One region of the Solwaraspora sp. WMMD1047 genome, then DNA from elsewhere that is predicted to be linked to it. Evidence: riboswitches for the same ligand, from Rfam matches in the RefSeq annotation. Region 1 holds a riboswitch; each other region holds the start of a gene.

Region 1 (8,359 bases):
CTCCGGCGTCCGCCAGCCGGGACCGGCCGGCCCCAGACCGACCACCACGACCTCGCCGCGGTCCGGCGGCTTCCCGGCCGGCGCCGCGTCGTCCGATCCGGCGGCCACGGCGGCGTTCCCCGGGCCGGCGTCCGCGGCGGTCGCGGCCGCGCTCGCCGGGCTCGGCACGATCGCGATCGAGAAGTACGGCACGGCCGCCGGATCGACCTCCGCCAGGGGCAGCTGCCGGGACCGGTTCGTGGTGGCCCGCTCGACGTACCATGCCTCGTCGAGCCGACCCGCGTCGGCCAGCGCGGTGCGGACCTCCCCGAAGGTCCGACCCAGCTTGAGTACGGCCGCCGCGTCGGTGCCGTCCAGCCGGCGGGCCAGCTCGGCGGCGGGCAGCGTGCCGGGGAGCACGGTCAGCACCTCGTCGCGTTCCACCAGCGGCCGGCCCAGCACCGCCGAGGCCGCGCTGACCGAGGTCACCCCGGGCACCACCTCCGCCGGGAACCGGTGTGCCAATCGCTCGTGCAGGTACATGTAGGAGCCATAGAAGAGCGGGTCACCGGCACAGAGCACCACCACGTCCCGGCCGGCCGCCAGGTGCCCGGCCAGCCGCTCGGCGCTGCGGTCGTAGAACTCGGCGATCTCCGCCTCGTAGCCGCCCGGGTGGTCGGTCTCCTCGGTGGTCACCGGATAGACAAGGGCCTCCTCCACCTGTCCGGGACGCAGGTACGGCGCGGCGATCGACCGGGCGATGCTGCGCCCGTGCCGGGCCGAGTAGTACGCCACCACCTCGGCTGCGCCGATCAGCCTGGCGGCCTTGACGGTGAGCAGCTCGGGGTCGCCCGGCCCGACGCCGACCCCGTAGAGGGTGCCCGGCCCGCTCACTCGGCCACGCTCGCGATGGCGTTCACCGCGGCGGCGGTGATCGCGCTGCCGCCCCGCCGCCCGTGGACCACCAGGTACGGCACCCCGGCGGGGTGCCGGGCCAGCGCCAGTTTGGACTCGGCGGCGCCGATGAAGCCCACCGGTACGCCTACGATCACCGCCGGCCGGGGCGCACCCGCGTCGAGGAGTTCGAGGAGCCGGAACAGTGCGGTGGGGGCGTTGCCGATCGCCACCACCGCACCGTCGAGCCGGTCGAGCCACAGCTGGAGCGCGGCGGCGCTGCGGGTCGTGCCGAGCCGCTCGGCCAGCCCCGGCACGTCGGGGTGTCGCAGCGTGCAGATCACCTCGTTGCCGGCCGGCAACCGGGTCCGGGTGATGCCGGCGGCGACCATCGCCGCGTCGCACAGGATCGGCGCCCCGGCGGCCAGCGCGGCCCGGCCGCGCCGTACCACGTCCGGGGCGGCGGCGATGTCGTCGACCAGGTCGACCATGCCGCAGGCGTGCACCATCCGCACCGCCACCTGGGCCAGGTCGATGGGGAGCCGGGCCAGGTCGGTCTCCGCCCGGATGGTGGCGAACGAGCGGCGGTAGATCTCCGCCCCGTCGCGGACGTAGTCGTAGTCCGGTCCGGCCGGGGGTGGGGCGCTCACCGGGGCGTCCTCGCCTGGGCGACCCGCTCGGCCAGCGGTCCGGGCGGCGGTGGGCCGCCCGGGGCGGTCACCGCGTAGCCGTCCCCGGTCGCCACGGCCACCGCAACCGGGCCGGCCGGCAGACCGCACCGCCGCTCGCAGCCGGCCCAGTGCATCCGCAGCCGGCGCCCGGCCGCCGAACCGCCGAACGACTCGCCGCCGGTCGGCTCGCGGCCGTCCGGGACCGGGCCGGCGGCGGCGACCGCCGAGGCGGCGTCGGCCCGGACGTCGGCCAGTGACCGCGCGCAGCCGGGCCGGCCGGCGCAGGCGCTGACCCCGGCCCACGGCGAGGCGGTTTCGACGATCAGCCCGGCCGCGTCCATCCGGGCCAGCAGGCCCATGACCGGTTGCGGCCCGGCGTCGGCCACCACACTCCGCCACGGTGTCACCACGAGCGACCCACCCTCCACCTCGGCGGAAATCTCCGCGAGCAGCCTGGCCTGGTCGGCCCGGAGGCGGCCCAGCCGCGCGCCGGCCACCACGCAGAGCCGACCGTACGGGGCGGCCACCGCCCCCGGAGCCGGCGCCGGGTCATCGGTGATCTCCGGCACCCGCCCGGCGGGCGCCGCGAGCGCCCCGGCCGGGCGGTCGGCGCTCGCCGCCGCGAGTGTTTCGGCGAGCCGGGCCGGGCCGCCGGACAGGTCGGTCACCCGCCACACGGCGGCCGGCTCCGGTTCGGTGGCGCGCAGCCGGAGGAAGCCGTGGGCGGCGGCGACGAGGCCCGGCACCGCCCGGACGATCGGCATCCGCAGTCCATGGTCCCGGCCGGCCAGCAGCAACGCGCCGGTGTCGGCCCGCCAGCACAGATCGGCGCCCAGACCGGCCACGTCACCCCGCCCGTCGTCCAGCGCGAACAGGAACCGCCCGCTCAACGCCGCCAGTGCCGGCTCGGCCCGCACGGCCCGGTCGAGCGCGCGGACCAGTTCCCGGATGTCCGGCCGGCCGGCGCCGTCCCGACCACTCAATGGTGAGGCGAGGATGTTGCGGACCCGCTCGTGGGTGGCGGTGGGGAGCAGCCCGGCGCCGGCGAGCCGGTCGGCCAACCGGGCCGCGGCGCCACCCGGCGGGATGCCACGGATCTGCAGATTCGCCCGGGATGTGAGTTCCAGCGTGCCGTCGCCGTACTCCGCCGCACAGTCGGCCACCGTCCGCAGCTGCGCCGGATCGAGCTGCCCGCCTGGCAGGCGTACCCGGATCAGGCCGCCGTCGGCGGCCTCGTGCACCCGCAGCGCGCCGGGGCACCGGTCACCGGCGGAGCGAGGCGGCACGACGTCGGGCATGGCGACATCGTAGAGTCGGGCCACCGGCGCAACCCCGCGCCGGCCCAGCAGCACGCGGTGGACACGGAGGAACCCGGTGTGAATCCGGGGCGGTCCCGCCACTGTCACCGGGGAGTGACCCCCACGCGAGACCACGGCTCGACACCGAGCCGGAAGGTCGGGGCGAGCGTCGATCCGGGAGCCAGGAGACTCCGGCCAGCGCGCACGACGACCACGGGCGCGGACCCGGGGAGGAGTCACCCATGCTCATCGTTGCCGGCCGGGTCACGGCATGATCCTGCTGCTCTCCACATCGGACACCGATCTGCTCAGCGCGCGGGCCAGTGGCGCCGACTACCGGCTGGCCAATCCGGCCCGGCTGGAACGCGGTCCGGCCGACCTGCCCGACCTGCTCGCCGGCGCCGACCTGGTGCTGGTTCGCATCCTCGGCGGTTACCGGATGTGGTCGGAAGGGCTGGACGCGTTGCGCGCCAGCGGCGTACCGGTGGTGATGCTCGGCGGTGAGCAGACCCCGGACGCGGACCTGATGGCCCGCTCCACGGTGCCGGTCGGCACCGCCGCCCAGGCGCACGCCTACCTGGCCCAGGGCGGTCCGGACAACCTGCGGGAGCTGTTCGGGTTTCTCTCCGACACGGTCCTGCTGACCGGGTACGGCTTCGCGCCGCCGGTCGAGCAGCCGAGCTGGGGTCTGCTGCCGCGCGAGCCGGCCGGCCCGGACGGGCCGGTGATCGGCATCCTCTACTACCGGGCGCACCAGATGAGCGGCAACATCGCCTTCGTCGAGGCGCTCGCCGACGCGGTCGACGGCGCCGGCGGCCGGGCGCTGCCGATTTTCTGCGCCAGCCTGCGCAATCCCGAGCCGGAGCTGCTGGCCACGCTCGGCCGGGCCGACGCCCTGCTGGTCACCGTCCTGGCCGCCGGCGGCACCCGGCCGGCCGACGCCGCCGCCGGCGGGGACGACGGCAGCTGGGACGTCGGCGCGCTGGCCGCCCTGGACGTCCCGATCCTGCAGGCACTCAGCCTGACCGCCAGCCGGTCCACCTGGTCGGCGAGCGACGACGGTCTCTCCCCGCTGGACGCGGCCACCCAGATCGCGGTGCCCGAGTTCGACGGCCGGCTGATCACCGTTCCGTTCTCGTTCAAGGAGACCGACGCGGACGGGCTGCCCCGCTACGTGGCCGATCCGGAACGGGCCGGCCGGGTCGCCGGGATCGCCGTCCGGCTCGCCCGGCTGCGGCACACCCCGCCCGCCCGGCGCCGGATCGCGCTGGCGCTGTCGGCGTACCCGACGAAGCACGCCCGGGTCGGCAACGCGGTCGGGCTGGACACCCCGGCCAGCGCGGTCGCGCTGCTGCGGGCGATGGCCGCCCAGGGGTACGACGTCGGCCCGACCGAGGGACCGGACGCGCTACCCGGCCTGGTGCCCGCCGACGCGCCGCCTACCGACTCGCCGCCCGCCGACGGGCACGCCGCGGCTCCCGCGCCGGACGGGGACCGGCTGATCCATGCCCTGATCGCGGCCGGCGGCCACGATCAGGAGTGGCTGACCGAGGAGCAGCTCGCCGGCAACCCGGTGCGGATCCGATTGGCCAGCTACCTGCGCTGGTTCGAGACGCTCCCCACCGAACTGCGCGACGCGATGACCGAACACTGGGGGCCGCCACCGGGCGAGCTGTACGTCGACCGGTCCCGCGACCCGGCCGGCGAGATCGTGCTGGCCACCCTGCGGGCCGGCAACATCCTGTTGATGATCCAGCCACCCCGGGGCTTCGGCGAGAACCCGGTGGCCATCTACCACGACCCCGACCTCCCGCCGACCCATCACTACCTGGCCGCCTACCGCTGGTTGGACACCGAATTCGGCGCGCACGCCGTGGTGCACCTGGGCAAGCACGGCTCGCTGGAATGGTTGCCCGGCAAGACCGCCGGCCTCTCCGCCGGCTGCGGCCCGGACGCCGTCCTCGGCGACCTGCCGCTGATCTACCCGTTCCTGGTCAACGACCCGGGCGAGGGAGCACAGGCCAAACGGCGGGCGCACGCCACGATCGTCGACCACCTGGTGCCGCCGATGGCCCGCGCGGAGAGCTACGGCGACATCGCCCGGCTGGAACAACTCCTCGACGAGTACGCGAACATCGCCGCGATGGATCCGGCCAAGCTGCCCGCCATCCGGGGCCAGCTCTGGACCCTGATCCAGGCCGCCAGACTCGACCACGACCTCGGCCTGGAGCAGCGCCCACACGACGCCGAGTTCGACGAGTTCCTGCTGCACGTCGACGGCTGGCTCTGCGAGGTCAAGGACGCCCAGATCCGCGACGGCCTGCACGTGCTCGGCGCCGCCCCGACCGGCGAGGCCCGGGTGAACCTGGTGCTGGCGATCCTGCGCGCCCGGCAGGTCTGGGGTGGACAGGCCGGCGCGGTGCCGGGCCTGCGGGCCGCGCTCGGCCTGGCCGACGCGACTTCAACAGATGCCGCGACCGCCGAGGTGGATCGGGTGGAGGAGCTGGCCCGGGCGCTGGTGCTCGCCATGGAACAGCGGTCCTGGGCGGTGGACGCGCCCGAAGCGGTGGCCGCGGCCGTCCTCGGCGAGGACGATCCCCGGGCCGCCGACGCGGCACGGGTGCTCACCTTCGCCGCCACCGAGGTGGTCCCCCGGCTGGCCCGCACCACCGACGAGATCACCGCGCTGCTGCACGCGCTCGACGGTGGCTACGTGCCGGCCGGCCCGAGTGGTTCGCCGCTGCGCGGCCTGGTCAACGTGCTGCCCACCGGCCGCAACTTCTACACCGTCGACCCGAAGGCGATCCCGAGCCGGCTGGCCTGGGAAACCGGCCAGGCGATGGCGGCGTCCCTGCTGGAGCGCTACCGCCGGGACACCGGCGACTGGCCCCGCTCGGTCGGCCTCTCCGCCTGGGGCACCTCCGCGATGCGCACCGCCGGCGACGACATCGCCGAGGTGTTCGCCCTGATCGGGGTCCGACCGACCTGGGACGAGGCGTCCCGCCGGGTGAACGGCTTCGAGGTCATCCCGACCGCCGAACTGGGCCGGCCGCGCATCGACGTGACCGTCCGGATCAGCGGCTTCTTCCGGGACGCCTTCCCGCACCTGCTGCTGCTGCTCGACGACGCGGTGCGGGCGGTGGCCGCCCTGGACGAGCCGGACGAGGTGAACTTCCTCGCCGCGCACGCCCGCGCCGACACCGCCCGGCACGGCGACGAGCGCCGGGCCACCATCCGGATCTTCGGCTCCAAGCCGGGCGCGTACGGGGCCGGGCTGCTGCCGCTCATCGACAGCGGCAACTGGCGTGACGACGCCGACCTGGCCGAGGTCTACACGGTCTGGGGCGGCTTCGCGTACGGCCGGGACCTGGCCGGGCGGGCCGCTCGGCAGGACATGGAGAACGCGTACCGGCGGATCGCGGTGGCCGCCAAGAACGTCGACACCCGGGAACACGACATCGCCGACTCGGACGACTACTTCCAGTACCACGGCGGCATGATCGCCACCGTCCGGGCGCTCACCGGTCAGGCGCCCCGGGCGTACGTCGGCGACAGCACCAGCCCGGATGCGGTCCGCACCCGGACCCTGACCGAGGAGACCGCCCGGGTGTTCCGGGCCCGGGTGGTCAATCCGCGCTGGCTGGCGGCGATGCGCCGGCACGGCTACAAGGGGGCGTTCGAACTGGCCGCCACCGTGGACTACCTGTTCGGGTACGACGCCACCGCCGGTGTCGTGGCCGACTGGATGTACGAGCAGCTCGCCGAGGCGTACGCGCTGGACCCCGAGAACCAGGACTTCCTGCACCGCTCGAACCCGTGGGCCCTGCGCAACATCATCGAACGGTTGACCGAGGCGGCCGACCGCGGTCTGTGGGCCAAACCCGACCCGGCCACCCTCGCCGCGCTGCGGGATGTCTACCTGCGCGTCGAGGGCGACCTGGAGGACCGCTGAGCAGCTCCCCGCGCCGGGTCAGCAACAGCGGACCGTCGGGCGGTGACGCAGCGCCTCGAACTCGCGCCGGCTCAGCACCGGTTGACCTGGGTGGGTACGCCGCCGGTGGTCGAGGTAGTTGTCGTACGCTGATTCGCCGCTCAGCTCCCGGGCGTACCAGCGGAGGTGACGCAGCACGGACCGCAACCTCATCGCGGACCGCTCCCGTCGGGGGGTCCGGAGCCGGCGGCGGCCAGCTCGCGGCGCTCCTCGGCGGTCGGGATCAGTCCGGCCGGCGCGACGATCCGGGACTCGACGAACGGGGCCTCGCTGGTGGGCAGCGGCTCCCGCGACCGCAGGGCGCGGACGCACGTCCGCGCGCCGTCGGCGATCACGATGATGATCAGGATCGCGAAGAGGGCGGCCAGCAGCCCGTTGACGGTCGAGTTGACCACCACCTCCCGCATCTGGCCGAGGTCGCGCGCCGGGGCCAGCACCTCGCCCCGGTCCAGCGCCTCGGCGAACCGCTCCCGCTGGGCGAAGAAGCCGAGCTTCGGGTCATCGGAGAAGATCTTCTGCCAGCTCGCGGTGAGCGTCACCGCGGCGTCCCAGGCCAGCGGTACGCCGGTGACCCAGGCCCATTTCAGTTTGCCGCTCTTGACCAGGATCACGGTGGCGACGGTGAGCGCCACCGCCGCCAGCAGCTGGTTGGCGATGCCGAACAGTGGGAAGAGCTGGTTGATGCCGCCGAGCGGGTTGGTGACGCCGGCGTAGAGGAAGTAACCCCAGGCGCCGACGACGATCGCGCTGGTGGCCCAGATGCTCGGCGGCCAGCTGACCCGGCCGATCGGCTTCCAGACGTTGCCGAGGGTGTCCTGCAGCATGAACCGGCCGACCCGGGTGCCGGCGTCCACGGTGGTCAGGATGAAGAGCGCCTCGAACATGATCGCGAAGTGGTACCAGAAGGCGCGTAACGCGTCCCCGCCGGCGACGGCGGAGAAGATCTCCGAGATGCCGACGGCCAGGGTGGGCGCGCCACCGGTCCGGGCCACCAGGGTCTCCTCCTCCACCGCTGCGGAGGCGGCGGCCAGGTCGGCGGGGGTGATGGTGAAGCCGAGGTTGGTGACGGCGGTGGCGGCCGACTCGAAGGTGTTGCCGACCACGCCGGCCGGCGCGTTCATCGCGTAGTAGAGGCCGGGATCGAGCAGCGACGCGGCGATGATGGCCATCACCGCGACGAACGACTCCATCAGCATGCCGCCGTAGCCGATGAGCCGGACCTGCGACTCCTTCTGGATCATCTTCGGGGTGGTGCCGGACGAGATCAGCGCGTGGAACCCGGAGAGGGCGCCGCAGGCGATCGTGATGAAGACGAACGGGAAGAGGCTGCCGGCGAAGACCGGTCCGTCGCCGGAGAGGGCGAACTTGCTGACCGCGTCGTTCTGCAGGGTCGGCATGGTGACCAGGACACCGACGGCGAGCAGTCCGATGGTGCCGATCTTCATGAAGGTGGAGAGGTAGTCGCGGGGCGCCAGCAGCATCCAGACCGGCAGCACGGAGGCGAAGAAGCCGTAGACCGCGAGGCA
Region 2 (8,359 bases), 1.3 Mb from region 1:
CCGCAGCGGTTTCGGGTTGCGGTTTTCCCAGCCGGATACGGTGCTGGTACTGACACCGAGGTGCTGGGCGAACGCGCGCAGGCTCATCCGTAGCGCCTCTCGCAGTGCCCGTGACTCCCGTCCGGTCCACTGGCTGACGGTTACCGCGCACCCGCACCCGCGCGACGCGACCGGCGCCGGCTCACCTGGCCCCGCCGGGCGTGCGGCGTCGCGTCCGGCCAGGGCGCCCGCGACCGTCGACGCTTCGGGCACGTCCGCCTCGGCGCGCGGCCGGGCCGGGCCGCGGGTCGCGGTGTCGCCGATGCCGGCGACGTGCCGGCCGGACGGGTCGACGGGGCCGAGGTGCGGGTCGGTCGCCGGGCTACCGGTGTCGGTGTCGGTGTCGGTCATGATGCCCGTTCTCCTTTCGTGGAACAGCCTGTTGTCGTGCCGGGGTCGATGCCGGCGGCATCACCTCCGCCCCGAGGTCGCGTGGGCGAGGATCTCGGTCAGCGTCTGGTGGACGGCGTGGCCCTGGTCGACGGTGAGGTGGAAGACCTGCCGGTCCTCGAAGTCGCTGCGGGCGATGCGGATGAACGTTCTCGGGTGGGGATCATCGACGTACTCCACGAGTTGCATCTCCACCTCGACCGCCTGCCGGCCGCCCGGCGGATCGCACTCGTACCAGCGGCTGGCGTGGGTGGCAGGTGAGGCGTCGGGATGGAAGTCGGTGAAGTCCGCCGTGCATTCGTGCGGGTCGCACCAGGGCTGATGCGGGCTACTCGCCACTGCTGTCCTCCATGTGCCGTTCGCTTCCAGAGGCGCCCGCAGTCGCGGGACGCCTTCCCGCGCGTCCATTCACCGTCACCTGCCGACGAGGCGCGCGGGCGCATTCCGCAGCGACGCGCCCGCGTCCTCGAACCGGCGGACATACGGTGTCCGAACCGGCGAGGCCGACGCCCTCGCGAACCGTCGAAGTCCGGCGGGCCGGACGAAAATCTCCCGGCGGTCCACCGCGTCGCCGTTGCGGTCGAGCTGGTAGCCCTCCAGCCAGGCCCAGCCGTGGTAGGTGGGACGGTCATCGACACGGATCACCCGGAACACGAACGCTGATGTCCCGCTGAACTGCACACTCGCCGACCGCCCCACGTACACCACATCACCGGCGGCCACCCCGATGCCGTTCGTCACCGCCGACACCACAGACACCTCAACCGGTCCTGGTGAACAGGCCCGCCGCACCAACTCGGCGGGCGCCGATCAACTCCGGCCGGGTCGCTCCTGGCACCCGGCGAGGCAACCGCACCGCGCACGCGAACACCCTGGCCGCCCGTTCGTGATGGACACACGGCGCGGGCACCTGACAGGCCAGGCATAACCCGTCCGCGCTGGACACCGTGTGCCGCTGCAACATCTGCTGCGCGCGGTCGACCTGACCGCCACCGTGATACGTCGCCACGCCCTTTTCCTCCCTCACCACAAAATGGCCGTCACGCCGGGGCATACGTCACCGTCCCTGTCTCAGATACAGGCCGAGTTCGGCGTCAGAGGCCGCGCCGAGAATCGTCCGCAACGCCTGCCGGTAGTCGGCATGGGGCCAGCGGATAACCCCCCGCTCCAACTTGCCCACATAATTCGCGTCCAGCGTGTATTCCTTGCCCGTCAAGGCCGACAACACGCCGTTGAGCCTGTTCGCCAACTCCTGCCGGGAAAACGGCCCCGCTCCCGACCGCGACCGCCGCAATCGGGCCGCCCGAAGAAGATCATTCGGTTCCTGCACTTCACTCACCTCCCTTCCGCTCTCGCACCCCGCCACCACGCGCGCCGTCGTGGACCAGGACCGGACCGCCCCGACGCACCCGTCCGGACCGCGCGTGCAACCTCGCCGCGTCCGGTCCGGCTGGACCGGACGCGGCGCACTCGTGCCGGTCGACCACCTGCCCCCGCACGGACTGGCCCTCATCGACGCAGGAGTCCCGCAGCAGCGCCCGCATCCGGGCACGCCCGTCCACATCCATCGACGCGAGCAGGTCATCCAACAACCTCTGCGTCCCCGGCCGCAGCCCACCCGCGACGGCGAGGCTCTCCCAGCCGGTCACCGACGATGCACGGACCCGCACCCGCGAAGCGAACTGCCCGACGGTCAGCCGCAACGCCTCCCGCAACGCCCGGGTCTCCCACCCCGACCACCGCACCACTGTCAACGGACAACCACACCCGACCACCACCGCCGCCTCAGCCCGAAAAGCCACCCCAACTCCTTGGTCGCCAGGTAGACCGCCGACCGCCGCGTCAACCGGCACCAGCGGAACAGGAGAGTCCGCCAGGAACCGCCGCGCCCGTTCCTGCCGGACACGCCGCCCTTCCCGATCCCGCTGCTCCCGCAGAGCCCGCGTCAACGCCCGCACACGGCCGTACGCCACCGCCAGGGCACCACCGGCGGCCAACTCCCGGTCGCAGGACTCCCAGAACTCCACCGCCACCCGCCCGGAACCGTTCTCAGCAGTGGCCACCGTGCTACGCGAATAGGCGATACGCCCCGCCAACACCACCTGAGACAACCCAGCCGCCCGCCGATACTCACCCAACAACCGCCCCAGATCACGACACGCCTGATCAACCTGCCCCCTCACCACCAGTTCAGAGCCGGCGGCCTCGGACACCACGGCGGTCACCCCTCACACCCCCCGACCGACAGCCACAACCAACGGCGTGCCCACCGGCAGCCGCTCGACGTCACCCGGACTCGCACCGCACAGCAGCGAGGTGACCGCACCCGCCGCCTCGATCCCGATCTCACAGGTCCGGCCCTGCACCTGCCGGACCGTGATCCCCCCCGCCGGCACCACCACCCGCAGCCCATCACCCGACCCCACCGACCACGGCACCGCCGATACCAGCGGCCCAACCTCCTGATCCAGCCCGTCAACAGGAACGTCCATCCGGCGGTTCACGAACAACCCCAGCTGCCCGTCCGTCGCCGCACCCAGCACCTCACGCAACGCCCGCCGCGCCAACAACCGAGGCCACCACGCCCGATCCTGCTCCAGACCGGCCACCCACCGCGCCGTCGCGGACCCCGCGTGCGGACCGAACCTGTGCAGCACCACGTTCACCGCATCAGCCAACTCCTGCCGCGACATCGGCCGACCCGAACCCGACTGCGACACCAACCCCAACCGCGCCCGCCGCAACAACACATTCGGCCCACGAACCACCTCCCCCGAGCCGGACCGCTCACCAACATCGACCGAGACAAACGCCGCCGCAACCGTGGCGGGCGTGCCGGAACCCGGGCCGGGCCGGAGGCGCCCCCCACCCGATCCCGACACGCCCGCCGCATCACCCGACAGCACGGAGACGCCGTCACGCACCACCGGGGAGTCATTGAATCTCTTAATAGCGTCGCCAGCCTTCACTAGACACACTCCGAATTGGGTTCACTAGCACTCGGACAGCCCTCGACGATGGCCAACGGCTCTACGCCCCGCCATGGCGTGCAAACCACCGTCATCGCCCCATCCATATTCAGGACGCAGGCCAGTCGGGTCACGTCGCGCCCGGCCAGCACGCCGGGCGCGAGTGCAACCATGAATGCCACGCACCCACCTCACCTGCATCGACACCGAGTCCCCTGTGGCGGTACCGTCGTCGTGGGCGGCGAGGCAGGCGGCGTTTGCACATCAGCCCCGCGCCCTCACAGAGAGGATCACCGTTAGTTCGGACGGAGTCACGGTTGCGGTGTTGCCGCAACGGTGAATCGCGGAAATGACAGGAGGACATGTGATTACCGGGCAGGACTTGCGCGCCGCGCGGGAGAGTAGGGGCGTTGGCCTTGGCAAGCTTGCCGACATGATTGGGCGGGATAAGGGCCACCTAAGCCGCGTTGAGCGCAACGTGGACTCCCGAGACGTGACGCCGGCCCTCGTCCGGGATTACGAACAGGCTCTTGGCCTCACCGTTGCCGCAACCGCCCTCAGCGGCGGCGAGCCCTCTCCCGCCGAGAAGGGACACGGCCGGTTGTCGAAGCAGGCAGAGTATCTTGACGAGGCACCCGACGCGGACGATGCCGTTGGGGCTGCCTGCCAGGCCCAACTTGAAGAACGCGGACGTCGCGGTCCGCTCGTAGGTCGCGACGTCGGAACGGACCCGGAGGACATCGTGCGGCGCCGCATCCTGCTACAGCACGCCCTGACCGCGCTTGCGGCTGGCGCTGTTACGCCGGCTCTCGACGTGATCCGTTCCGGTCTTGTGTCTTCCCTGACCGGGAAAGACGCCGCCGACGTGGACGTCGATGAGTGGGAAGAAGTCGCCTTCGAGTACGGCGGGGCCTACTTCACCGATCGTCCGGCCGTGTTGGTCAGCAACCTCGCGGCGGACCTCGTTGACCTCCAAGGAACCCTAGACGCCGCGCGGGGTGCCCAGTATCGGGGCCTGTCGAGGGTCAGTGGTCTGCTTGCCGGGGTGATGGCCATGAGCCTGGTAAACCTCGGTCAGTTCCAGCCGGCCCGCAGGTGGTGGCGGGCCGCCCGGCATGCAGCCGACGCATCCACTGATCCGGTCGTTCGCACCTGGATACGTGGACACGACGCGACGCACGCCCTCTACGACCGGCGTCCCCTCACCATCGCGCTTACCCGCGCTGATGAAGCTCTCGTTATCGGTGGCAGTGCCGCCTACCCGGGCGTTACGGAAGCTCTCAGTGCCCGCGCCCAGGCGTACGCACTGCTCGGCCGGGCCGACGAGGCCCGCGACGCCGTGAATCACCTTGCCGACCTCTACGGGCAGCTTCCGGCCAGCGCGACCCAGGACCTGGGCACTGCCTTCGGCTATCCGCAACACCGTTTGTGGCATACCACAAGCTACGTAGGAACCCACTTGGGCGACACCGACACCGCCCGCCAAGCGCAGGAGCACGCCCTAACTTTGTACCCGGCGTCGTCTCGTCGTTCCCGCGCGCAGGTTCAACTTCACGCCGCCCGATGCATGGTCATTGACGGCTACCTTGACGAGGGTGCCTCCCACGCCCAGACGGTTATCGACGCGGTGCCGGTCGCACACCGTACCGCCATGGTGCTGGATATGGGCCGGAAGGTTCTGGATCAGGTACCCGTTGTAGAGCGGGAGCGATCCGCGTTGGCCGAGCTGCGGGAGATGCTGGCACTGCCTGCCGGTCCGGTAGCGCCGTGACCTCCCTCGCCGACATCGACCTTTCCCACCACGACGGCGCTGGACTCGAGGCGATGCTAGGCGAGGTCGCCGACCTGTACGAGGTCGTGTACGCCGAGCCGCCGTACAACGGTGGCCCGCTGTTTAGCCGCGGCCGGTTCTTGGAACGCACCAACGTACAGAAGGCCGCGCCGGGGTTCGCACTCGTGACCTCGCGTGCAGCCGGCCGGCTTGTGGGTTTCTCATTCGGCTTCACGTTCGCAGCGGGTCGCTGGTGGGGAGGCACGACTTCCCCTGAGCCGGCCGCCGAGGTGCTGACGTCGCCCAAATTCGCTGTGATCGAGCTGGTCGTCGCCAAGACGTGGCGGGGTCAAGGGCTCGGTCGGACGCTCATCAATGCGCTGATGTCGAAGCGATTCGAGCCATATGCGACGCTGCTGTCCGAGCCGGACGCCCCGGCCCGGCGGATCTACGACCACTGGGGCTGGCGGCATGTGGCGGATGTCCAGCCGGCGGTCGACGCGCCGTACATGCACGCGCTCGTGCTGCCGCTAACACCGTCCGGCCCATCCGGGAAGGCGAGTTCGACTACTTCGACGACGTAACACCGTGACCGTTCTTAGAGGAAAGAACGGTCCAACCATCGCTTACGGGTCAATGTTTGCTTATCGAGCACCCGTTACCAGCAGTTATTCTACGATTGCGATGATGTCTACAGCGAGGGGCGCTCCTAGTCGAGCGCCCCCAGCGTTGTCCACATCACACGGTACCAAACGTCACACTTTCGGGCGCGCGACGTCGCCGATCTCGGCGACGAAGATCGCGGCGAGAACAGGGCCGACGCCAGGCACTTTTCTGCACGGCCTGGAAGCCGGTGTGACCGGTCAGGGTCGCCCGCAGCGGCCCCTGGGTCACCGGCGGGACCGTACTCTGCCGGTGCAGCCCGCCGGGTGGGTACGATGGCTACGGCGTTGGTTCGCCCGACCTAGACGGTCCGGGCGTCGTAAGAGGGAATCCGGTGGAAAACCGGAACTGCCCCGCAGCGGTGAGTGGGAACGACCGCCGTCAACAGCACTGGGCGCCCCGCCTGGGAAGCGACGGCCAGTAGGACACCGGCAGGCGCCGGTGGCGCCCGCGAGTCCGAAGACCTGCCCGCGCCGCGTACGCGACACGTGTGCGCTGCCGTCGGCCTCGCGGGTGGGTCGAGCGGGTGACCCGCCAGGGTGTGGCGGGTCCTCGACGTGCACCCGGCAAAGCAGACGGCGTGCTTCCCGAGGACGGACTACGCAGTGCCCGAGACCACCACAACCGGCCGGCCACCATCGGCATCCCACCTGACCTTGTCCCAGATCATGGACCAGCATCACACCAACCTGATGGGCACGGTCCATGGCGGGCGGATCCTCAATCTCATCGACTCCGTCGCCGGGGTCGTCGCCGCCCGGCACTCCGACGGTCCGGCCGTCACCGCCGCCATCGACGAGACGGCCTTCCTGCGCGCCGTACGCGTCGGCGACGTCGTCCATGTCGATGCCCGCATCACGTGGGCCGGACGCAGTTCCATGGAGGTGGCCGTCAAGGTCACCGCTGACCGATGGGACCGCGCGGTGCCGGCCACCGACGTGGCCACCGCGCACCTGGTCATGGTGGCCATCGACGATGACGGACAGCCGCGCCCCGTACCGCCGTTGCTGCCCGAGACCGACGAGGACCGGCGGCGTTACCGCGAGGCGCGGATCCGCCGGGAACACCGCCTGTCGCTACGTCGGGCCCTGCTGGACGGCGCGGAGGGAAGCTGACCCTCCGCGCCGAGGCGACCATCAGGGCGGGGTGATGGAGGGCGCCTGGCCGGAGCCGAATCGCCAGCCCTCGACCGTTCCCACCGCCGGGTTGTAGCTGCTCGCTCCGAGTGTGCTGTATGCCCAGGTACCGCCGGGGGTGGCGTGCCAGTACGACCAGTAGGCGCTGGCCGGTGGCGTGTTGACGCAGGGTTCGGCCGCCGGCACGGGAAGGCCGTTGATGCGGCAGATGAAGGCGAGGCCCCAGCGCAGGGTGCCGGTGGGGGTGAAGCCAGCGCCCTGGAGTGCGGCGAGGCCGGTTGGCGGGTCGCCGAGATAGCAGTTGGTCTGCACGCCGAGGCCGAAGGCGGTGAAGTCGACGACGACGGTGACGCCGGTGCCGGGTGCGCAGGCGGCGGCGTGGGCGGGGCGGGTCAGCGGGTCGACCGCGACCAGTCCCGCGACCAGCACGATGACTGCGGCGAGTGCCGCGAGCCGGCGGCGGATCGGTATTGTCATGGTTCCTCCGTACGGTGCCGAGCTCATGTGCAGGCCAGGGTCGGTGCGTCCGGCCGGGAGCCGGTGGCGGAGAGGTTGACCAGGCTGGCCCCCGCAAGCCCTGGTACGGCCTGCGCGGTTGCCCTGGGCGCGGTGCTGGGATCGAAGCCGCTGGCGGCGTAGGCGATCGCACCCCGGTCGCCGGGGTCGCCTTGGCAGTCGACCCGAAGGCTGAGCAGGAACTGGCGGGCACGCCACCAGGTCAGCAGCCGACCGGTCGTCACCAGTGCCTGGGCGGCCAGGCCGGTGCTGTTGGCGTTGGCGACCCCGCCCGCGGCGAACGAGCCGTCCGCGGCCTGGACGGCGACCAGCCACTGCGACGCGGCGTGGGCTTCGTGCCATTCACCGGCCGCGACCAGTGCCTGAATCGCCATCGCGGTGGCGTCGACGTCGCTCGTGCAGGTGGCCAGCGCGAACTGGACGGGGAAGCCTCCGTCCGGACACTGACTGCTACTCAGGTACGACACCGCTTGTGGTGGCGCCCCGGCGGCCCGGTCCAGGGCGATGACGGCGAACGACTGGCTGAACATGTTGCTGTAGTCACCGAACGCGGACTGGTCGGAAAACCGGCCCGACGGTGCCATCAGGCCGGTGAGACGGGTGATCAGATCGACTCCGCCGAAGGAGGCTGGATCGAGGCCACGGACCTGGGCCGCGAGCGCAAGCTTGGCTGTGGCTCCGGCATAGGCTTCGATGCCGTCACCGATGTATCCGGTGATCACGCTGGGTTCGGCGAGCCAGGTGATCGCGTTGGTGGCGTAGGTGTCGGCCTGCTTCGCGGCGGCGAAGGTGAAGATCGCGTCGATGGTGAGGCCCTGGTCGGGGTAGGCGACGCCGTCGAAGACGACTTCGAGGCGTTCACCGTCGACCAGTTG
Region 3 (8,359 bases), 4.8 Mb from region 1:
GCTCGGTCGGCTCGCGGTTGACCACGATCACCGGCCCGAGCGAGAGGGCGGCCATCGCCAGGCCGGCGGCCACGCAGCCGATCACCAGTGGGCGCCGGATCAGGGCGGCGGCGCAGACCAGCGTCACGATGATCAACGGCCAGCCGAGGAAGGTGTTGTACTCGGCCGGCCCGGTGGTCAGCGCCTCCCCGGCGGCGGAGCCGGCGACCGACAGCGGGGAGAACGCCGGCCAGCTCGCCAGGTCGGCGGAGAAGTAGTGCGGGCTGAACATGCCGTTCGGCACGCTCTGCGGCCCGGCGAACTGGAACCACAGCGGGTACGCCAGCGCGACCAGCGCCAGCCCGACGGCGAGCAGCATGCCGGCCAGGAAGCCCGGCAGCACCCGCCAGGTGAACCGGGGCCGGGCCACCGCGTACACCACGGCCAGCACGACGAGCGCGACGGCGCTCAGGAAGAGCACCTCCTCGCCGACGAAGACCTGCACCGTGACGGTGAGCGCGATCAGGGCGCCGTTGCGGGCGATGCCCCGCGGGTCCCGGCGCCCGTCCGGCCGGGCCGCCGGGTCGGCGGCCCGGATCAGCCGGACCACCAACCAGATGATCACCGGAACCAGCCACTGGGCGGTCATGTGCAGGTGCGCGTTGGACTGGGAGATCATCCCGGGCGCGAAGCCGCAGAATCCGCCGGCCAGCCCGGCGGCCAGCCGCCCCAGGCCCAGGGTGTGTCGGTAGAGCCAGTACCAGGCGATCGCGGTTCCGGCCAGGTTGGCGGCGGCGAGCAGCGCGAAGGTGACCGGGGCGCCGGCCAGCAGGGTCACCGGCGCGAACAGGAAGCCGAGCGCGATGACCGTGGTGTTGGCCATCAGGTTGACCCCGTCCGGGGCGTTGAGTCGGTCGCTGAGCAGGCTGAAGTCGCCGTACAGCAGCCGGGCGTCCATGGCCAGGAACCACTCGTAGAGGGTCTGGTCGGCCGGGTTCAACGCCAGCACCCGCGCCCCCGGGTCCGGCCACAGACCCTGGGTCAGCCAGCCGGCCAGCAGCACGAAGAGCAGGCAGGTACCAAAATCGACGCGGTACGGCCGGAGCGTGGTCACCCATCGCCGCCAGCGCGGCACCCGGCTGCCCGGTCCGGCGGCTGGACCGGTGGTCTCCCGGACGGTGTCGGCGGGCTGGTCCGGCGCGTCGGTGGGTCCGCTCGCCCGGTCGGCCGGTTCGGCGTCGGGTTCCACGCGCGCTGTGCTCGTCACGCCGACGACCCTAGTGTCACCGTGGCGGTCGGGTCCGGCCGGTGGCCGAGGCCGGCCTCCGCCCGCCGTCTCCCGCGTGGCGCAGCTCACAGCCGTACCGCCGCCCGGGTAGCTGCTCAGCCCTCCTCGTCAGCTCTTCGCCGCCGGCCGAGGGCGAGTCCGAGCCCGGCGGCGAACACGGTCGCCGCCGCGATGCCGATCCCCACCTGCCCGGCGCCGGCACCGCCCGACCCCGATTCCGGACCGGACCGGGCTGCCGGTGCCGGGGCGGGCGCGAGGACCGCGCCGGTGGTGATCAGCGACGGCGCCGGCTCCTCGGCGCCCGGTTCGGTGCCGGTCCACTGGTAGGACCCGCCGCCGTCACACCGCTGCTCGGTCGGGAACCACAGGGTCTGCCCGACCACCCCGGAGATCCGCGCGACGAGCGAGAACTCCGCCTCCTCGGCCGCGTCGATCCCCGGCCCGGACCAGCGCACCCGGCTGGGCGCCACCTCCGCCGACCAGCCGTCGGGCGCGGTGGCGCTGCCTGCGATCACCCCGTCCGCCATCGTGACGGTCAGTTCGGTGGTCGGCGCGGTCCCGCAGCCGTGGTCGAAGGTGAAGGTCAGGGTGGTGGTGCCGTCGCCGTTCGGTTGCGCCTTGGCGAGCAGGACGTGCGCCGAGGCCGGCGCGGCCGGCCAGAGCCCGGTCAGGATCGCGACGACGAGCAGCAGCGCCGGAAGCGCGGTCCGGACTCTCATCGGATCACCACCGGAATCTCGACGATCGGGTTCTCGAACTTGCTGGTCCGCACGCTCACCGTCAGCACCCACTCGCCGGCCAGCGGGAAGTCGGCCACCGCCTCGTACCGACCCGGTGCGATCACGGCGAGCGGCCGGTCCAGCGGGCCGATGTCGTACTCCGGTTGGGTGGCGGTGACCTTCGGCGGTTCGACCGGTTCGACCGGGCGGCCGGCCGCGTCGAGGACCGACAGCTCCAGGGAGTTGATGCCGACCGCGCCGGGGGTGATCCGGGCGGTGACCCGGCCGGTGCCGAGCGCGGCCTCCAACACCACCGCCTCCGGCCCGGCGGGCGCGGCCGCGGCGGTGGACTCCTTGATCGGACTCTGGGTCACCAGCAATCCGGTGGCGGCGAGCACGCCCACCAGCAGCAGTGCCTCCGCCCGGACGGTCCGGCGCAGCCCGGTGCGGGCCGCGGCGTCGTCGGGCCGGCCGGCGACCCGGGGCACCAGCCGGAACCGGTTCCAGCCCGCCACCGCGAGCACGACGAGCACCAGCCCCGTCTTGGCCAGCAGGGTCCACCCGTACCCGGTGTCGAACAGGGCCGACCAGGAGCGCAGGATCCGCCACCCGAGCAGCACCCCGGCGACCCCGAGCAGGCCCACCAGCAGCGCCGCGAGCCGGGAGAAGGCGCCCACCGTCCGGGCGGCGGCGGGCGCCGCGACGTCCGCGCCGCGGGACAGTGTGACGGCCAGCCCGAGTATCCCGCCGAGCCAGACCGCCGCGGTGGCCAGGTGCAGCAGGTCCACGCCGACCACCAGCCAGGCCGGGCCGAAGGTACGGGTGTGCCCGACCAGGGCCAGCGCGCCCAACGCCAGCGCGGCCCCGCCGAACGCGACGGCGGTCAGCGCCGGCCGGTGCCGTGACCGGCCCGCATACCAGCCCGCGGTCAGCGTCACCGCCAGGCCGGCGAGGGCCAGCAGTGAGCTCAGGGCGGGATCGGAGCGCAGGCCGGTCGCCCAGGTCTCCCCGTCGAACACGGCGGCCAGGTCGCTGCCGTCCTGCCAGGCGACGGTGACCGGGATCAGCAGGAGCAGGGCGAGCGCGGCGGCGGCGCCGAGGCCACCGGCGATCCGGTCCCGACGGACCCGGGCGGACCGGCCAACCGGGGCGAGCGTCAGACCGAAGATCATCAAGCCGGTGCCGCCCAGCACCCCCAGGTAGGCGACCGTCTCGGTGACCGGGCGCAGCACCCGCAGTCCGGACCCCGGCTCGGTCTCCGGAATCGCGACCGTGCCGGCGCTGGGGGCGCCGACCGAGAAGCTGAACCCGCCCGCGACCGGGTGACTGTCGGCGGAGACCACCCGCCAGCTCACCAGGTACGTGCCGTCGGCCAGGTTGTCGGGCGGGGTCAGCACCACCGTGCTGTCGACCGCCCTGGCTTCCGCGTCGAGCTCCGTCCCGCTCGCGTCGAGCAGCCGGACCCCGCCGTCGCGTACCTCGACGGCCTCGTTGAAGTACAGCGTCACCGTCTCCGGGGTCGCCGGCAGCACCGCGCCGTCGGCCGGGTCGGTGCGCAGCAGGGTGGCGTGCGCGGCGGCGGGGGCCGCGCCGAGCAGGCTCAGCGCGGCCCCCACCAACCCGGCGAGCAGGGCGGTGCCGAGGCGCCGGGCCCGCCGGGTCGCGAATTGTCGCATTCCTAGGCGGTCTTGCGGGTGCGGATGAACGCCAGGCCGCCCAGCACGAAGCCGAGGGCGCCGAGCACCAGCCCGGTCCAGCCGGCCGCCGATCCGGCCGCACCCGGGTCGTCGGTGCTCGACTCCTGCGCGACCCGCTCCGGAGCGGCCTCGACGTCGGCCTCGGCCGCGGCGCCACCGTGCCCGTCCCCGGCGGCCTCGGTGACCACGAACGTCGGCGCGGGCGCCTCCAACTCGTCGCGGTCCTGACCGGCCGCCGGCAGCTGCACCCAGGCGGTCTCGCCCTGCTCGCAGGTCTGCACGGACGGGAAGGCCAACGTCTCGCCCGGCGTCTCCGGCAACTTCAGCGACAGCTCGAACGCGTCGCGGTGGCCCTCCGGCAGCGGGGTCTTCGCGGTGTAGACGATCTCCGACACCCGCTCGGTCAGCTCGTTGCCGTGGCTGTCCTTCACCGGTGGGTCCAGCGGGGCCTTCACCTTCTCGACGGTCCAGCCCTGGTTGATGGTGGGGGTCACGGAGTTGATCTGCTCCGGGATCTGGATGGCGACCTTCGTGGTGCCCGAGCCGTCGCACCCGTGCGGCACCGAGAAGGTCAGCACCGTGTACGCCCCGGCGGCGGTGACCGTCGGGGTGACGGTCACGTGGGCGCCCGCCGGCAGCGCGGCGAGGGCGACCAGACCCCCGGCGGCGCCCGTCACGACACCGGCGCGGAGCACATTGCGGAGGGTGGTGTTCATTCGATCGGTGCCTTTCGTCAGGATGCGCAGGCATCAGGCATGCACGGGCGTCAGGGACGCGCGGGACAACAGTGAGCGGGCCGGTTGGATGGTCGGGCCGGGTCATCGATCAGTTCCCGTGAAGTTCCGGGAACTTCGCGGCCCCGGGCACCGACCAACCTGGGTGTCGGTGCAGCGCGTCAGTCAGTTCACACAGCGGGGTGCCCGGTGACCGGCCCGGATGACCGGGTCACCCGGTTGGCGCTGGCCGCCGGGCAGGGCGACCGGGAGGCGGCGGCGGCGTTCGTCCGCCTCACCCAGTACCAGGTCTGGCGGTTCGTGGCCCACCTGGCCGGGCCGGCGGAGGCCGACGACCTGTGTCAGGAGACCTTCCTGCGGGCGCTGCGCAGCCTGCCGGGCTTCGCCGGCCGGTCGTCGGCGCGGACCTGGCTGTTCACCATCGCCCGCCGGGTCGCGGTCGACCACGTCCGGGCCGCGATGACCCGGCCCCGGACCACCGTCGTGGAGTCCTGGGAACTCGTCGACTCCGCCGACGGCCCCCGGTTCGAGGAGGAGTCGGCGCTGCGTGGGCTCCTGGACGACCTGGCACCGGACCGGCGGGAGGCGTTCGTCGCCACCCAGGTCCTCGGCCTGTCGTACGCGGAGGCCGCCGCCGTCTGCGACTGCCCGGTCGGCACCATCCGGTCCCGGGTGGCCCGCGCCCGGGAGGACCTGGCGGCCGCGATCGACCCACGCGAGCACCGCCGCCCGACGGCCCGGGCGGGTGCATGATGGGGTGATGCGTCTGGTGTCGCTGCTGCCGTCCGCGACGGAGATCGTCTACGCCCTGGGGCTCGGCGACGACCTCGTCGGGGTGACCTTCGAGTGCGACGAGCCGCCGCAGGCCCGGGCCGACAAGACGGTGGTGGTCGGCGGCCGGGACACCCGGGGGATGAGCCCGGCCGAGATCGACGACTACGTCAAGTCCCGGCTGGCGGCCGGGGAGGACCTCTACACCCTGCACGCCGGGGCGATGTCCGAGCTGGCGCCGGAGCTGATCCTGACCCAGGACCTGTGCCGGGTCTGCGCGCTGCCGTCCGACCACGTCTCCGACGCGCTCGACCACCTCGGCTGCCGGTCCGACGTGCTCTCGCTCGATCCGTACACGTTGGACGAGGTGCTCGACACCATCGTCGAGGTGGGGGCGCGTACCGGCGTACCCGATCGGGCGGCGGCGCTGGTCGGCGGTCTGCGGGACCGGTTGTCGGCGGTGGCGGCGGCGGTCCGGGGCCGGCCCCGGCCCCGGGTGGCGGTCGTCGAGTGGGTCGATCCGCCGTTCACGGCCGGGCACTGGGTGCCGGACCTGGTCCGGGCGGCCGGCGGCGAGCCGGTGGCCGGCCGGCCGGGCGCCCGGTCGGTGCAGACCACCTGGCAGGAGTTCCACGACGCGGCGCCGGAGGTGATCATCGTCTCGCCGTGCGGGTTCCACCTCGACGGGGCGGTCCGGCAGGCCGAGACGGTCGCACCCCGGTTCCCGGGGGTGCCGGTCTGGGCGATCGACGCCGACGGCCTGGTGGTCCGCCCCGGCCCCCGCCTGGTCGACGGGGTCGAGGCGATGGCGGCGATCCTGCACCCGGACGCGGTCGCCACCCCGGCCGGCCCGGTGATCGCCCGGGTGGCCTGACCCGCGCGACACGCCCGACACGACATCTGGGTGGACGCGAGGCTCTCGCTACTAGATATAGTGACCGCGCAGTTTGGTTCGGCCGGGCACCCAGCCCGGTCGGGGTAACAGGGAACCCGGTGTGAATCCGGGACTGCCCCGCAGCGGTGAGTGGGAACGACCGCCGTCATGACGCACTGGGCGCAAGCCTGGGAAGCGACGGCCAGTAGGCAGCGACACGCACGCCCACGAGTCCGAAGACCTGCCACTGTGCCGCGTGCCCGCGACGGGTGCGCGGGAGTCCGAGGCCGCGCGGGACGGCCGACGGCGGTGACGCTGCGCGTCCACGCCTGTCCGCCCGCGCGCCCTCCACCCGGAGGCGACAGCGAGGAGCGACAGATGCGGGTCCGCAAACGCAGCGGGGCCACCGAACCGGTGGACGTGAACAAGATCGTCCGGGCGGTCGAGCGGTGGGCCGACGACCTGACCGACGTGGACCCGCTACGGGTGGCCACCAGGACGATAAGCGGCCTCTACGACGGCGCCACCACCGCCGAGCTGGACCGGCTGTCGATCCAGACCGCCGCCGACATGATCGGCGAGGAGCCGCAGTACTCCAAGCTCGCGGCCCGGCTGCTCGCCGGCTACCTCGACAAGGAGGTACGCGGGCAGCAGATCGCCTCGTTCAGCCAGGCCATCCGGCTCGGCCACGCCGAGGGCCTGATCAGCGACGAGACCGCCCGGTTCGTCGCCACCAACGCCCGCAAGCTGGACGACGCCATCGACCCGGCCGGTGACCTGCGGTTCGAGTACTTCGGCCTGCGCACCGTCTACGACCGCTACCTGCTGCGCCACCCCAGCAGCCGGCAGGTCATCGAGACCCCGCAGTACTGGCTGCTGCGGGTCGCCTGTGGGCTGTCCGAGCACCCGGCCGAGGCGATCGACTTCTACCGGCTGATGTCGAGCCTGGCCTACCTGCCCAGCTCGCCGACGCTGTTCAACTCCGGCACCCGGCACACCCAGCTGTCGTCGTGTTTCCTGGTCGACTCGCCCCGCGACGAGCTGGACTCCATCTACGACCGGTACGCCCAGGTCGCCAAGCTGTCCAAGTTCGCCGGCGGGATCGGCATCTCCTGGTCCCGGGTCCGGTCCCGGGGCGCCCTGATCCGGGGCACCAACGGGCTCTCCAACGGCATCGTGCCGTGGCTGCGCACCCTGGACGCCTCGGTGGCGGCGGTCAACCAGGGCGGCCGGCGCAAGGGCGCGGCCTGCGTCTACCTGGAACCCTGGCACCCCGACATCGAGGAGTTCCTCGAACTGCGCGACAACACCGGCGAGGACGCCCGGCGCACCCACAACCTGAACCTGGCGAACTGGATCCCGGACGAGTTCATGCGCCGGGTCGAGGCCGACGAGCTGTGGTCGCTGTTCGACCCGGCGCAGGTGCCGGAGCTGCCCGACCTGTGGGGCGACGAGTTCGACGCCGTCTACCGGGCCGCCGAGGCCGAGGGGCGCTACGTGCGCCAGGTCAGGGCCCGGGACCTGTACGGCCGGATGATGCGCACCCTGGCCCAGACCGGCAACGGCTGGATGACCTTCAAGGACCGCTCGAACAAGCTCTCCAACCAGACCGGCGCGCCCGGCAACGTGGTCCACCTCTCCAACCTCTGCACCGAGATCGTCGAGGTCTCCTCCGACGACGAGACCGCGGTCTGCAACCTCGGCTCGGTGAACCTCGGCGCGCACCTGGCCGGCGGGGACGTCGACTGGGACCGGCTGCGCCGCACGGTCCGGACGGCGGTGACCTTCCTGGACCGGGTGATCGACATCAACTACTACCCGAGCGAGCAGGCGGCGGCGTCCAACCCGCGCTGGCGCCCGATCGGGCTCGGCGTGATGGGGCTGCAGGACGTCTTCTTCGCGCTGCGGCTGCCGTTCGATGGGGAGCCGGCCCGGGAGCTGTCCACCCGGATCGCCGAGGAGATCTACCTGACCGCCCTGGAGACCTCGGTCGAGCTGGCCAAGCGGTTCGGCCCGCACCCGGCGTACGACCAGACCCGGGCCGCCGCCGGGCAGCTGCAGCCCGACCTGTGGGGGGTCACGCCCACCCAGACCGACCGGTGGGCCGCGCTGCGGGAGCGGCTGGCCGTGCACGGGCTGCGCAACTCGCTGCTGGTGGCGATCGCCCCGACCGCCACCATCGCCTCCATCGCCGGCTGCTACGAGTGCATCGAGCCGCAGGTCTCCAACCTGTTCAAGCGGGAGACCCTCTCCGGCGAGTTCATGCAGATCAACACCGCGCTGGTCGGGGAGCTGAA
Region 4 (4,114 bases), 4.8 Mb from region 1:
CAGGTCTCGAATGCTCAGGGCCGCCATCGTCTCGCCTCCTGTCAGAACTCACGGATCTGATAGCAATGCTAGCGCGAGGCCCGGGTGAGGGCCGCGGGTCGACCCCCACCCGGGCACGAACTCAGCCGGTCCGGAGTTTGGTGGCGGCGGCGATCAGGTTGCTCAGGGACGCCTCGACCTCCGGGTAGCCGCGGGTCTTCAGGCCGCAGTCGGGGTTCACCCAGAGCCGGTCCGTTGGCACCACCGCGACGGCCCGGCGCAGCGCGGCGCCGATCTCGTCGCGGCCCGGCACCCGGGGCGAGTGGATGTCCCAGATCCCCGGTCCGACGCCCCGGGCGTACCCGATGGTCTTCAGGTCGTCGAGGACCTCCATCCTCGATCGAGACGCCTCGATGCTTGTCACGTCGGCGTCGAGGGCGTCGATCGCGGTGATCACCTCGCCGAACTCCGAGTAGCAGAGGTGGGTGTGGATCTGGGTGCTGTCGGCGACTCCGCCGGTGGCGAGCCGGAACGCCCCGACCGACCACTCCAGGTACGCCTTCTGGTCGGCCGCGCGCAGCGGCAGCGTCTCCCGCAGCGCCGGCTCGTCCACCTGGATCACCGTGATGCCGGCCGCTTCCAGGTCGCGGCACTCGTCGCGCAGCGCGAGGGCGACCTGGTCGGCGGTGTCGGCGAGCGGCTGGTCGGCGCGGACGAACGACCAGGCCAGGATCGTCACCGGGCCGGTGAGCATGCCCTTGACCGGCCGGCTGGTGAGCGACTGGGCGTAGCGCGCCCAGTCCACCGTCATCGGCGCCTTCCGGGCCACGTCGCCGTGGATGATCGGCGGCCGCACGCAGCGCGAGCCGTACGACTGGACCCAGCCGTGTTCGGTGGCGGCGAACCCGGCCAACTGCTCCCCGAAGTACTGCACCATGTCGTTGCGTTCCGGCTCGCCGTGCACCAGCACGTCCAGCCCGAGCCGTTCCTGCAGCCGGATGACGTGCTCGACCTCGGCGCGCATCCGGGCCGCATAGCCGGCGTCGTCGAGCCGGCCGGCGCGGTGTTCGGCGCGGGCGTGGCGCAGCTCGGCGGTCTGCGGGAACGACCCGATGGTGGTGGTCGGCAGCGGCGGCAGGTTCAGCCGGGCCTGCTGGGCGGCGGCCCGGTCCGGGTAGCTGCCGCGCTGCCGGTCGGCCGGGGTCAGCGCGGCGAGCCGGGACCGGACCGATTCGTCGCGCCAGCACGCCGGGGGCGGCGGCAGCGGCTGCGGCAACCGGGTGGACCCGTCGCGCAGCGCCCGGCCGAGCAGCACCACCTCCTCGACCTTCTGCCGGGCGAACGCGAGCCGTTCGTGCAGGGCCGGGTCGAGGCGGGTCTCGGCGGCCAGGTCGACAGGTACGTGCAGCAGCGAGCAGGAGGTGGACACTGCGACGTGGTCGGCCAGGCCGGCGACCACGGCCCCGGTGGCGATGGCGGTCCGCAGGTCGGTGCGCCAGACGTTGCGCCCGTCGACCAGGCCGGCCACGATCGTCCGGCCGCCCAGCGGCCCGGCGCCTGCCAGCCGGCGCAGATTGTCCGGCCCGGCGACCAGGTCCAGCCCGAGCGCCTCGACCGGGGTGCCGAGCAGGGCCGGCAGCGCGTCGCCGAGGTCGCCGAAGTAGGTCGCCACGAAGATCTTCGGACGCCGGTCCAGCTCACCGAGCTTCGTGTACGCCGACCGCAGCGCGTCGATCTGGGCGGGCGTGCGGTCGGCGGCGTACGCCGGCTCGTCGAGCTGCACCCACTCGACCCCGGCGTCGGCCAGCGCCCGCAGCAGGTCGGCGTAGGTCCGCACCAGGTCGTCCAGCCGGTCGAACGGGTCGTGCCCCGGCCCGGTCGGCTTGGCCAGCAGCAGGAAGGTGGCCGGGCCGACCAGCACCGGGCGGGTGGTCACGCCGAGGGCGGCGGCCTCGGCGTACTCGGCCAGGGCCTTGCCCGGGTCGGCGGCGAAGGCGGTGTCCGGGCCGATCTCCGGGACCAGGTAGTGGTAGTTGGTGTCGAACCACTTGGTCAGCTCCATCGCCGGCTCGGCGTCGACCCCGCGCGCCATCGCGAAGTAGGTGTCCAGGTCGGACAGTCCGAGCCGGCGGAACCGGTCCGGCACCGCGCCGACCGCGACGGCGGTGTCGAGCATCTGGTCGTAGTAGGAGAAGGTGTTGGACGGGATGGCGTCCAGGCGGGCGTTGCGCAGCTCCTGCCACACCTGCGCCCGTAGCGTCGAGGCGGTGCGGTCCAGGGCGGCGGCGATGCCGCCGGCCCAGTAGGCCTCCACGGCCCGCTTGAGTTCACGGTTCGCGCCGATGCGCGGATAGCCGAGCACGGTGCTCTGGCCGAATGGCGTACTCACGGATGGTTGACCTTCCCTCGAAGTGCCCGACGGTCGCGGCGGGAGGGCAGGGGGAAACACACGGCGGCAGGCCGCCGGCTTCCGCCCGGGCCCTCCCGAGGGGCCGTCGGCGGCGCACACCGGTGGTGTGCGCGGTGCGGGCAGGTCTTCGGACTCGTGGGCGCGTGTTTCTGCCTACTGGCCGTCGCTTCCCAGGCGCTGACGCGCCCAGTGCGTATGACGGCGGTCGTTCCCACTCACCGCTGCGGGGCAGTCCCGGTTTCGCACCGGGTTCCCTCTTACGACGCCCCGACCTCGCGACCGGGGCGAACCAGCACCGCGCTCCATCCTAGGCGACGGACGGTCAGAAGTCGTCGTCGAAGCTGACCGTGCCGGCGACCCCCACCTGGTAAGCCGACACCCGCCGTTCGAAGAAGTTGGACAGTTCCTGGACGTCCTGCAACTCCATGAACGCGAACGGGTTCTTCGCGCCGTACCGGGGCGGAAGGCCGAGTTGGGCCAGCCGCCGGTCGGCCACGTGCTGCAGATACTCGCGCATGTCGACAAGCGACATTCCGGGTACGCCCTGGCCGAGCAGGTCCTCGGCGAACTGCACCTCGCAGTCGACCGCCTCGGCGAGCATCTCGCCGACCTGGGCGGCCATCTCGTCGTCGAACAGGTCCGGCTCCTCGCGGCGGACCGTGTCGACGACGTCGAAGGCGAAGGCCATGTGCATCGACTCGTCGCGGAACACCCAGTTGGTGCCGGAGGCCAGCCCGTGCAGCAGGCCCCGGGAACGCAGGAAGTACACGTACGCGAAGGCGCCGTAGAAGAACAGGCCCTCGATGCAGGCGGCGAAGCAGATCAGGTTCAGCAGGAAGGCCCGCCGGTCGTCGCGGGTACGCAGCTCCCGCAGCTCGAAGATCGAGTCGATCCAGCGGAAGCAGAAGTCGGCCTTGCGCTTGAGCGACGGGATGTTCTCGATCGCGGTGAACGCCTCGAACCGTTCGGTCTCGTCGGGCACGTAGGTGTCCAGCAGGTTCAGGTAGAACTGGACGTGCACCGCCTCCTCGAACAGCTGCCGGGACAGGTAGAGCCGCCCCTCCGGGGAGTTGACGTGCTGGTAGAGGTTGAGTACCAGGTTGTTGGCGACGATCGTGTCGCCGGTGGCGAAGAACGCCACCAGCCGGCTGATCAGGTGCCGTTCGGCCGGGCCGAGCTTGGGCAGGTCGGCCAGGTCGGTGTGCAGGTCCACCTCCTCGACGGTCCAGGTGTTCTTGATCGCGTCGCGGTACCGGTCGAAGAAGTGCGGGTAGCGCATCGGTCGCAGGGTCAGGTCCATGCCGGGGTCGAGCAGCATCGGGTGTCCTTCAATCATCTGGGGTGGTTCACTGGCAGGCGTCGCAGCTCTCGGGGTTCTCCAACGAGCAGGCCAGCGCCTCGGCGTCGGCGGCCACGGTCGGGGTGAGGGCGACGGTGGCCTGCTGGATCCGGGTCGCCGGGCGGGACCGCAGGTAGTAGGTGGTCTTCAGGCCGGCCTGCCAGGCGTACCGGTACATCGAGGAGAGCTTGCCGATGGTGGGTGCGCTCAGGAACAGGTTCAGCGACTGGCTCTGGTCGATGTAGGGGGCGCGGGCGGCGGCCAGGTCGATCAGCGCCCGCTGGGGCAGCTCCCAGGCGGTGCGGAACAGCTCGCGCAGGTCGACCGGCAGCGCCGTGATGCCCTGCACGGACCCCTCGGCCCGCTTGATCTCGGCCCGGATCTGC

What was found. Region 1 has a riboswitch for cobalamin ahead of cobN (cobaltochelatase subunit CobN). Riboswitches for the same ligand answer to the same signal wherever they lie in the genome.
Region 2: another riboswitch for cobalamin. It lies ahead of O7627_RS32405 (acyl-CoA thioesterase); the one in region 1 lies ahead of cobN (cobaltochelatase subunit CobN).
Region 3: another riboswitch for cobalamin. It lies ahead of O7627_RS04805 (ribonucleoside-diphosphate reductase subunit alpha); the one in region 1 lies ahead of cobN (cobaltochelatase subunit CobN).
Region 4: another riboswitch for cobalamin. It lies ahead of metE (5-methyltetrahydropteroyltriglutamate--homocysteine S-methyltransferase); the one in region 1 lies ahead of cobN (cobaltochelatase subunit CobN).

What each region holds. Positions count from the first base shown of each region.
Region 1 is NZ_JARUBL010000001.1:5,815,219-5,823,577, forward strand. It holds gene O7627_RS26510 (precorrin-2 C(20)-methyltransferase) at 1-873, opposite strand, end outside; gene O7627_RS26515 (precorrin-8X methylmutase) at 870-1,523, opposite strand; gene O7627_RS26520 (precorrin-3B synthase) at 1,520-2,842, opposite strand; cobalamin riboswitch at 2,909-3,034, shown strand; gene cobN (cobaltochelatase subunit CobN) at 3,114-6,794, shown strand; gene O7627_RS26530 (YbdD/YjiX family protein) at 6,813-6,986, opposite strand; gene O7627_RS26535 (carbon starvation CstA family protein) at 6,983-8,359, opposite strand, start outside.
Region 2 is NZ_JARUBL010000001.1:7,085,698-7,094,056, reverse strand. It holds gene O7627_RS32445 (helix-turn-helix transcriptional regulator) at 1-390, opposite strand, end outside; gene O7627_RS32440 (hypothetical protein) at 451-768, opposite strand; gene O7627_RS32435 (hypothetical protein) at 844-1,170, opposite strand; gene O7627_RS32430 (hypothetical protein) at 1,487-1,768, opposite strand; gene O7627_RS32425 (helix-turn-helix domain-containing protein) at 1,761-2,612, opposite strand; gene O7627_RS32420 (hypothetical protein) at 2,658-3,398, opposite strand; gene O7627_RS32415 (helix-turn-helix transcriptional regulator) at 3,763-5,169, shown strand; gene O7627_RS32410 (GNAT family N-acetyltransferase) at 5,166-5,753, shown strand; cobalamin riboswitch at 6,104-6,319, shown strand; gene O7627_RS32405 (acyl-CoA thioesterase) at 6,438-6,947, shown strand; gene O7627_RS32400 (hypothetical protein) at 6,969-7,445, opposite strand; gene O7627_RS32395 (prenyltransferase/squalene oxidase repeat-containing protein) at 7,469-8,359, opposite strand, start outside.
Region 3 is NZ_JARUBL010000001.1:1,019,493-1,027,851, forward strand. It holds gene O7627_RS04775 (hypothetical protein) at 1-1,246, opposite strand, end outside; gene O7627_RS04780 (DUF1775 domain-containing protein) at 1,363-1,986, opposite strand; gene O7627_RS04785 (copper resistance protein CopC) at 1,983-3,662, opposite strand; gene O7627_RS04790 (YcnI family protein) at 3,665-4,399, opposite strand; gene O7627_RS04795 (sigma-70 family RNA polymerase sigma factor) at 4,607-5,170, shown strand; gene O7627_RS04800 (ABC transporter substrate-binding protein) at 5,178-6,062, shown strand; cobalamin riboswitch at 6,120-6,326, shown strand; gene O7627_RS04805 (ribonucleoside-diphosphate reductase subunit alpha) at 6,441-8,359, shown strand, end outside.
Region 4 is NZ_JARUBL010000001.1:1,027,873-1,031,986, reverse strand. It holds gene O7627_RS04820 (Arc family DNA-binding protein) at 1-27, opposite strand, end outside; gene metE (5-methyltetrahydropteroyltriglutamate--homocysteine S-methyltransferase) at 122-2,368, opposite strand; cobalamin riboswitch at 2,490-2,698, opposite strand; gene O7627_RS04810 (ribonucleotide-diphosphate reductase subunit beta) at 2,712-3,707, opposite strand; gene O7627_RS04805 (ribonucleoside-diphosphate reductase subunit alpha) at 3,736-4,114, opposite strand, start outside.